DNA from 4 places in the Calderihabitans maritimus genome. Region 4 is predicted to be linked to each of the others. Evidence: riboswitches for the same ligand, from Rfam matches in the RefSeq annotation. Region 4 holds a riboswitch; each other region holds the start of a gene.
The links. Region 4 has a riboswitch for cobalamin ahead of KKC1_RS04260 (S-layer homology domain-containing protein). Riboswitches for the same ligand answer to the same signal wherever they lie in the genome.
Positions count from the first base shown of each region.

Region 1: another riboswitch for cobalamin. It lies ahead of cobU (bifunctional adenosylcobinamide kinase/adenosylcobinamide-phosphate guanylyltransferase); the one in region 4 lies ahead of KKC1_RS04260 (S-layer homology domain-containing protein).
Region 2: another riboswitch for cobalamin. It lies ahead of KKC1_RS07385 (DUF2162 domain-containing protein); the one in region 4 lies ahead of KKC1_RS04260 (S-layer homology domain-containing protein).
Region 3: another riboswitch for cobalamin. It lies ahead of thiC (phosphomethylpyrimidine synthase ThiC); the one in region 4 lies ahead of KKC1_RS04260 (S-layer homology domain-containing protein).

Region 1 covers NZ_BDGJ01000018.1:82,618-84,815, reverse strand. The annotation lists gene KKC1_RS03130 (LL-diaminopimelate aminotransferase) at 1-572, shown strand, start outside; gene KKC1_RS03125 (translation initiation factor 2) at 667-933, shown strand; cobalamin riboswitch at 987-1,278, shown strand; gene cobU (bifunctional adenosylcobinamide kinase/adenosylcobinamide-phosphate guanylyltransferase) at 1,373-1,933, shown strand; gene cbiD (cobalt-precorrin-5B (C(1))-methyltransferase CbiD) at 1,975-2,198, shown strand, end outside.
Region 2 covers NZ_BDGJ01000084.1:10,978-13,175, reverse strand. The annotation lists gene KKC1_RS07390 (FmdE family protein) at 1-328, shown strand, start outside; cobalamin riboswitch at 775-968, shown strand; gene KKC1_RS07385 (DUF2162 domain-containing protein) at 1,131-1,868, shown strand; gene KKC1_RS07380 (MotA/TolQ/ExbB proton channel family protein) at 1,834-2,198, shown strand, end outside.
Region 3 covers NZ_BDGJ01000010.1:9,997-12,194, forward strand. The annotation lists gene KKC1_RS01665 (LysM peptidoglycan-binding domain-containing protein) at 170-511, opposite strand; cobalamin riboswitch at 686-890, shown strand; gene thiC (phosphomethylpyrimidine synthase ThiC) at 964-2,198, shown strand, end outside.
Region 4 covers NZ_BDGJ01000033.1:3,455-5,652, forward strand. The annotation lists gene KKC1_RS04255 (amidohydrolase) at 1-820, shown strand, start outside; cobalamin riboswitch at 970-1,150, shown strand; gene KKC1_RS04260 (S-layer homology domain-containing protein) at 1,250-2,198, shown strand, end outside.

The DNA of each region.
Region 1 (2,198 bases), on a different contig from region 4:
TTGTCGTATGTCATGATTTAGCTTATTCCGAGTTGGCTTTTGATGGTTACCGGCCGCCCAGCTTCTTACAGGTTCCGGGAGCAAAAGAGGTAGGAGTTGAGTTTCATTCTCTTTCCAAGACCTACAACATGGCTGGATGCCGTATTGGTTTTGTAGCCGGGAACCGGGACGTAATCAAAGCGTTGTCGCTGATTAAGTCCAACATAGACTTTGGGATTTTCAAACCAATTCAGTTAGCAGGCGTATCCGCCTTAACCGGTTCCCAAGAGTGGGTTAAGGGAATGGTAAGCAAATATGCGAAGCGTAGGGACGTTTTAGTGGATGGTCTGCGGGAGATTGGGTGGCAAGTGCCGAAACCTAAGGCCTCTATGTTTGTTTGGGCTCCGTTGCCTCCGGGTTTTACCTCTTCCAGGGAATTTGCCATTGATCTGGTACAGAAGACCGGAGTTGTGGTGGTGCCTGGGATTGCTTTTGGTGAAAGAGGAGAAGGGTATGTAAGAATGGCCCTTGTATGTGAAGAGGATAGACTTCGCGAAGCGGTAGCACGTATTGCCAAAGCCTATAGCTTCTAAACCCTTCATCGAACGTCGGGACAGATTAGAGGACTGAAACAGGTACCCGCTGAATAATCTGTTATTAAGGCAGGTCAATGGCAGGTGAGTAGGGATGGACTGTCCCCGTTGCAAAAGTATGAAGCTAAGATTGCAGGAGCTGGAAGAGAGGGTAAATCATTTACGGGTTAGCAGGAGAGTCTTAATCAATCTGCTGGAAAAGGTAGAAAGAGAAAAAAGCCAACTTAAAGAGAGGTTAGAAAAAGAGAATAGAAGACTGTTGCGAACCAATGTTCGTTACGCCCATTCTTTATGGCAGAAAAACCGCAGGATAAGGGAACTGGAAATGAAACTTGTCGAGAATCAAAATAATCCTGGGTAAAAAAAGCCTTGCCAAAACAGTCGAGCCTCGATTATAATATTGGTAAAATCTGAATAATCGGTTTTTAAACAGGTGCCGGTTGTCGGTTAAAAGGGAATCAGGTGAGAATCCTGAGCGGTCGCGCCACTGTGACCGGGGAACCTCCTTCAAGCTAGCCACTGCCCGGTCCGGCACTCAATGCAGTGCTTACTTAAGAGATGGTTTATAAGTGGCATTTACATTTAATGGATGAATTATGAACAAGTAGGAGAGTAGGTGTTGGATTGAGCGCCGGACAGGGCGGGAAGGCGGAAGGGAAGGTTATGATCCGGAAGCCAGGAAACCTGCCTGTTTAAATGCCTGATACCTTCGCGTGAAAGGTTTAGGGCAGTAGAGAATTCTAATCCCCAGCTTTCTGGCGAAGGCGGGGATTTTTTGTTATCTGAAGGAGTGCTTTATTGTGGTCAGGGGAAAGCTTATTTTCGTTACCGGCGGAGCGCGTAGCGGAAAAAGCTCTTACGCTGAAAGGATGGCGGCCGAATTAGGAGAAAAGGTTGTGTACCTGGCAACTGCTCAGGCAAGGGACGAAGAAATGAAACGACGAATAGCAACCCATAAAGCCAGAAGACCGGCCCACTGGGTCACCATAGAAGAACCCTTAGCGGTGGCCGAAGTAATTCGACAGCAGGGTCCCCGGACTGAAGTGATCTTACTGGATTGCTTGACCGTACTGGTATCTAATCTTCTACTGCAGGAAGAGAACAAATACCAAACAGAAGAAACCGCCGAAGAGAATGAAGTCCGGATCCTAAATACCATAGATGACATGATAACAGCCGCTCGAGAAAGCCCTTGCCATGTCATCGTGGTAAGCAACGAAGTGGGGATGGGAGTGGTGCCGCCTTATCCCATGGGGCGGCTCTACCGGGATTTAATCGGCAAAGCCAACCAAATGGTAGCGGAGGCTGCCGACGAGGTGTTTTTTCTAGTTTCTGGTATCCCTTTAAAAATTAAGGGGTAAGATTGCTGGACAAGTTGTTCAAAGTGAAGGAGAAGAGAAAATTGAGAAGCAAGAAGCGAGAAAAAACCAGGAAAGGGTATAGTACCGGTTCCTGCGCGGCAGCGGCGGCTAAAGCAGCCGTTATGATGCTGTTCGGCCAGGAGAAAGTAGAAAGGGTTAGTATTGATACCCCCGCCGGGATCCGATTAGACCTGCCGGTAGAGGATGTAGAATTTACTCCCCGGTGGTCTCGCTGCTGTGTAGTGAAAGATGCAGGAGATGATCC
Region 2 (2,198 bases), on a different contig from region 4:
TAGGGTAGTATTTAAACCCTTACAGTTCGATGATGAAAGCAAGAAAATCAGGGAAAAGGTATTTAAAGGTGCAGCCACTGAGGAAGAAAACCAACAATTTAAACGGATTCAAGACAAGATGATTGAGCAATTATTGAAAGGGCCCGTTGAAGAAATATGCACGGTTAACAGTGTAAAAATAAACACCCTTCGGAAGGCACGTATTTTTGATTCAATTAGATGTGAGAAATGCGGGGAGTATTTCATGGAGCCCCGGGCAAGGAGGCAGGATGGGAAAACAGTGTGCCTGGAATGCTTTGAAGAATACGTTAGCGTAAAATTTAAATAGTAATAGTAAGGGACGGTGCGATTTTCGACACTCTTGAATGATGCAGTATTTTATTGATAAATATGCTCTGGGATGAATTTTCCCCAGCATGGGGCAAGGCTTCCGGCTAGGGAAACAACATAAATATATCAGAACAGGTTTTGGCCGTATAAAATTTTAGTAGGTAACGGAAGGGGAATAGTCCCCTAGAAAAGAAGAGAGACCTCACCCCAAAAAACCCCTAAAAACAAATCGAAAGGAGTTGAGGTTTCATGTTAAATATTCGCCACAAGTGGGGGCAGTCCTTCTTTTTGTTTCTGGCCTAATCAAATTAATTAATGAATGCCACGACTTTTACGAACTTGAAAAAGGTATACAGGAACTCACTCAGAAGGCCTGCAACCAAATTTTCGCAACTAAGTTTTTGCCTGGACGTAATGGTAATATTTTGATATAATGCTTTAAAACTGAATATTGCGGGTACGGGTAGTTCTACTTGAAAAAGTAGAACGCAAGGGAAGTCAGTGTGAATCTGACGCGGTCCCGCCACTGTGAAAGGGAGCGAACTCACGTAATCCCACTGGGGTCTAAAGCCACCCTGGGAAGGGGTGAGGGAGCTATGATCTTGAGCCAGGAAACCTGCTCGTACCGACACACCGTTGACCTACGATGGATAGGGAGGTGGTATCCTTAGATCACACTTGCAGGAAAACTCTGCTCCATCGGGGCAGAGTTTTTTGATTAATATATATTATCTCCGCGAACCCTGTCATACCGGCAATGCTGGCGTTGCTTGAGAATACCGACAGGGAGGTGAAGTTACGTGGGTTTGGTTTATGGAGGACTGGTGGCTGCCGTAATACTGTTAGGCCTTAAAACGGGTTTGATTCTTGGCAGTTCGGGGCTACCAGCATCATTTCTTTCTCTTTTTTCAGCCGGTCTGGGCATAGGGCTTTATACCCTAACGGCGCTTTTTACCGACCACGGGCCGGTACTGGCCCACCTGATAGAGAGATATACATTTCTGGGGGGATTGGCCATGGCCGTGATCCTTATCTACCTGTCGATACAGCAGCCGGGTTTTACCGGTTTTGACCAGAAGAAAACGATTTCGTGGCGAACATATGGGGTTGGGTTATTACCGTGCCCTTTTTGCATGCTGGCCCTGGTCTTGTGGATAATCATAATGGCGCCGGCGGCGGGCATCACCGTTTCTGTTTTAGGAAGAAACACGGCTATATTATTTGGAATGCTGGTGTTGGCCACCGGTATGGGGGTGCGACAAATAATCCGCTTAACCGGCTATGACCCCCATCGCATTTTTAACCGCATCCTGTTCTTATTAGGGTCAATAACTTTGCTGTTTGCTTTGACTATTCCTAACATAGTCAAGTCCATGAAAACGGATTTTAGACCCATTACGGTGGAATCGCCCTTTCACCTGGCCCTGGTAGCTGCCGGCTTGACAGTAATCATTTTTTGGGGCTATTTAAGCCAGAAGAAAGTAATCAAAGAGGTGAGGACAAGTGGTGATACTTCCCGGTTCAGAATATCTGGGTAAAATACTACATATAATTGCGCAAAGCTTATTGCTTCCCTGCATTTTAGGGTTGATCATCTTATTAATCCAGGCCTTGTTCCACCTGGGTGGTCTGGTGGCCGAATTCCAGCAGCGCAGGAGAGAAAGAATTAAACCTATTACTGAGTTTATCGCCACGCTGCCGCAAAACCCCAACTGGCAGGAATTGATAGAGACTGGAGCGGTTCCTGCGGCTTTTAAACCGGTGATGACTGCCTTTTTGGCTGAATCTTACCGGGGGGAAATAGTGCGGCGGGTACTGGCGGAAAAGCTGTTAAGCCAGGAAGAATTGGCAGCAGCCAAAGTTCTGGC
Region 3 (2,198 bases), on a different contig from region 4:
ATTAATTTCTTGTAAAAAAGCCCATTCTTTGAGGTTTTATAAACTTCAACAAAAGAAGCCATTAATCCTTTATTATGTTTATTAATTTTTTTGTTTTTTATAATTTGGGTGCAAACCTGATAATTACTGGAACTGGGAGGTGCCAAATCCTTACTCGGCCTTTTCAATTTTATCCTGGCAAACAAATCTGCTGGCCGATTTGTAGCCGGTCAGGATCGATGCCTGGATTAAGCTCTATTAACCGCTGCACGGTGGTACCTACCTGCTGCGCGATACTCTGCAGGGTGTCACCGGCACTGACTACCCAGTATATTCCTGAAGGGCACGGTGGTGAACCAGGAATACATATTAACTGTCCGATCCTTAAATTTCTGGGATCAAGACCTGGATTCAATCGCAATATGGCTTCAACCGTGCTGTTGATCTGCCGTGCTATTTTATACAGAGTGTCCCCATGCCGAATCTTCCAGTATCGTCCGCTAGGACAAGGCGGCCGTTGATTATTTACCACAGTTACACCTCCTGCCTAGTTTACCTATATCCATGCTATGCGTTTTAAACGTTAAATGCCAGTATATCGCCTGCAAAATAATATCTGACTAAATATTTCAAAAATTAAATAAAAAATCTGCAATTTTGGGAGGATTTTTTAAATATATATAGAATATAAAATCCGAACAAAATCATAAGGTTTGAGGCAGCAGGTGCCCCTGAGGGGGAGAATAGGGAAGTCCGGGTAGAATCATGTCTACATGATTCTATAAACGGCGCGGTCCCGCCACTGTAGTCGGGAGAGTTTCCTCGGGTTACCACTGGGGTATTACCCTGGGAAGGTGAGAGGAAAACAATGACCCGTGAGCCAGGAGACCTGCCTGTTTGCCGACAGCCGCTTGAGGATGATGGTAAAGTCCTCAACCTTCGGGTTGAGGACTATTTTTTTTAAAAACCAAAGGAGGGATGTTAATGTCGCTATTAATGAGTGCCCGGAAGGGGATAGTCACGCCTGAAATGGAACAGGTTGCCGACCAGGAAGGGGTGAGTGCGGAAATTATAGGACAGGGAGTTGCCGAGGGTAAAATTGTTATACTCCGTAATCTTCAGCGCCCTAATGTTGTTCCGGTAGGGATAGGTAACGGGTTGCGTACTAAGGTAAGTGCAAGCGTAGGCCTTTACGGAAATCAAGCTGATATTGGGGTTGAAGTCAAAAAAATTAAGGCGGCTGTTGAAGCGGGAACCGATGCCATTATGGAGTTGAGCGTAAGCGGGGACATTGATGCCATGCGCAGGGAGGCCCTTGCTACAACTTCGACGCCGGTAGGAACTCTCCCACTATATCAGGCCATGGCCGAAGCAAGTGTAAAATATGGTTCCTCTACCGAGATGAAAGTTGAAGAACTCTTCGAAGTTATTGAGCGCCAAGCTGCCGATGGGGTTGATTTTTTGGCCCTTCACTGTGGTACTACCATGAGCGTGGTGGAACGGGCCCGAAAGGACGGTAGAATTGATCCTCTGGTAAGTTACGGAGGTTCCCATCTCATAGGGTGGATGTTGCATAATCAGAGAGAAAACCCGCTTTATGAGCACTACGACAGGGTGCTCGAGATTGCCCGCAAGTACGATGTTACGGTTAGCCTTGCCGATGGGATGAGGCCGGGGTGTCTTGCAGATTCTCTGGACGGCCCCCAGGTGGAGGAATTGGTGATCTTGGGAGAACTCGTGAGACGGGCTAGAGAAGCAGGTGTTCAGATAATGGTCAAAGGGCCGGGCCATGTACCTCTCAACCAGCTGAAGGCAACGATCACTTTGCAAAAAAGTCTTTGTAAGGGGGCTCCGTACTTTGTTTTCGGTCCCGTTGTAACCGACATAGCTGCTGGTTACGACCATATAAGCGCTGCCATTGGGGGTGCGATAAGTGCCTGGGCAGGAGCTGAGTTTCTATGCTACGTAACACCAGCCGAACATCTTGGCCTTCCCGATATAAACCAGGTGCGAGAGGGGGTGATCGCTGCTCGTATTGCCGCCCATGCTGCGGATCTGGCTAGAGGACTACCGGGAGCAGAAAATTGGGATTTGGAAATTTCGCGGGCCAGGAAAAATATGGACTGGAAAAAGCAAATCGCCCTGGCCGTTGACCCGGCACGGGCCGGGCAGGTGAGGAAAGAAAGAAGCGATGATTTTGAGTCCGAATGTACAATGTG
Region 4 (2,198 bases):
GGCAGAAATTCTTTCCTGCTCCGGATTTTACCCGCCGGGGGAGATACGCTTTTTATTTCAGCCGGCGGAGGAGAAAGCGGCGGGTGCTCTGTGCTTTATAGAGCAGGGGTTTCTGGACAACGTAGATTACCTGGTAGGCATTCACCTTCGGCCGGCAGAAGAAGCCCGATACGGACAGGCTTCTCCGGCTGTCCTGCACGGATCCTCGCTGGTTTTAGAAGGTACTATTTACGGACAGGCCTCCCATAGTGCTAGGCCTCACCTAGGTATTAATGTTATAAATGCTGCTGCAGCTGTGATAAATGCTATTAACGCAGTTTCGGTTGATCCCCGGGTGCCTGCTTCCGCCAAGGTTACCCGGCTGCAGGCGGGCGGTGAAGCGCATAATATAATACCCGACCGGGCTCTTTTTACGATCGATTTGCGAGCCCAGAATAATGAAACCATGACTGAGTTAAGAGATAAAGTAGAGAGGGCGGTAAAGGCCGCTACGGGTACGGTAGGAGCTCAGGTTGATATGAAAGAACTGGCTTATGTTCCTGCCGCCAGGGTTGATGAAGAGATGCTGGAGAAGGCTCGTTGGGCTATTAGAGAAGTTATGGGAGAAGACGGCCTTCTTCCCCCTATTATTACTCCTGGCGGAGAAGATTTTCATTTTTACAGCTATCATTTGCCACGGCTAAAATCAATTATGATCGGATTAGGTTGTGACCTGGTGCCGGGGCTTCATCATCCGCAGATGACTTTCCGCAAAGATGCTCTGCTGCAGGGAGTAAAAATCTTGGGCCTTATAATCTTAAAACTTCTAAATGGTAGTTAGTAAGAAAGGAAGTATTCTAAGAAATTAGCAGCTAATAGGAGTTACGAGGAGTTTTTGCTGGAATATTCAGACAATAAAGGGTTAGAGGGTTATAGAACGGTTTTTACAGGATTTGTTTATTTTGACGTTTTTAGCTATACTTCTGTAAAAGTATATATAAACTGCCAGGTCCCGTAAGGGCTAAGAGGGAAAGTGGTGAAAATCCACTACAGCCCCCGCTACTGTGAGCGCGGATGAAACCTACACAAGGCCACCGGTGATTGATCCGGGAAGGCGTAGGGAGTAAGGTGAAGCGCGAGTCAGGAGACCTGCCTGGCGGTTGGTTGTTGACATCCTTCGGTGGGAAGGAGGGGACAATTTTTGGGAGATCCTAACCTGCCAAGGGTTAGGGTTTTTAATTTTTTATTAGGGTTATGGAGGTGAAAGCAAATGAAATTTTTGAAATTTATAAATACCAAAAGAGCAATAAATTTGTTAACGGTATTTCTTACAGGGATGGTGATTGTTTGCTTGGGGTTGCCTGCCGAAGCTTGGGGAACAGTTTCTGTAGATATAGTACATCCACCGGAGGGAGCAAAGTATCTAAGTGATAACACGGTAGCGGTGAAGGCAAAAGTATACGATAGTGTCTATGGAGAAGTCTATTCCGGTTTAGAATGGTATTATAATGGCCAGAAATTGTCCTTTACGGAGCCAGAGTTCCATTTAAGACTCGGGACTGAGCAGCTCATGGAAGAGCCGGTTATTCGAGTGGTATACCGAGAGGTCTATGATGAAGTACAGATTACCATTTATGACGACTGGGAGGCCATTGCCAGGGCAGTAAGTTACCTGGCCGAACAGCAGGTTGATAACGGTTCCTTTAATGACGAGTGGAATAATGACTGGATTGCTTTGGCTTTAGCGGAAGCCGGGGTAGACTTGGGCGATCTGCGACAGGGAAACACGGGTAAAACGTATCTCGAATACCTGGCGGAAAAGGAACTCAGTACAACCGGCGATTTGATAAAAGCTATTTTGGTACTCAATGCTGCCGGGCGGGATCCCCGGAATTTTGCCGGAAGGAACTTAGTCCAGGAGCTGTTGGATAGGCAGCAGGAAGACGGTGGTTTTAATGCCGGTTCCGAGATGTCTGAAGCCCTAGCGGTCATTGCGCTGGTAGAAGCGGGAGAAAGTCCTTTCTCGCCGTGGGCGAAAGCGGCAAAGCAGCGTTTCCTGCGTCCGGAGGCCAGGGGAAAAAATAACCTGTGGCTTGAGTGGGGTTCTGAAAGCGTGGATACAACGGCTGCGGTTATACGGGCACTGTACCTTCTGGGTGTAGATAAAGAAGATCCGGCCATACAGGAAGCACTGGAGACAATCAATCGATGGCAAAATA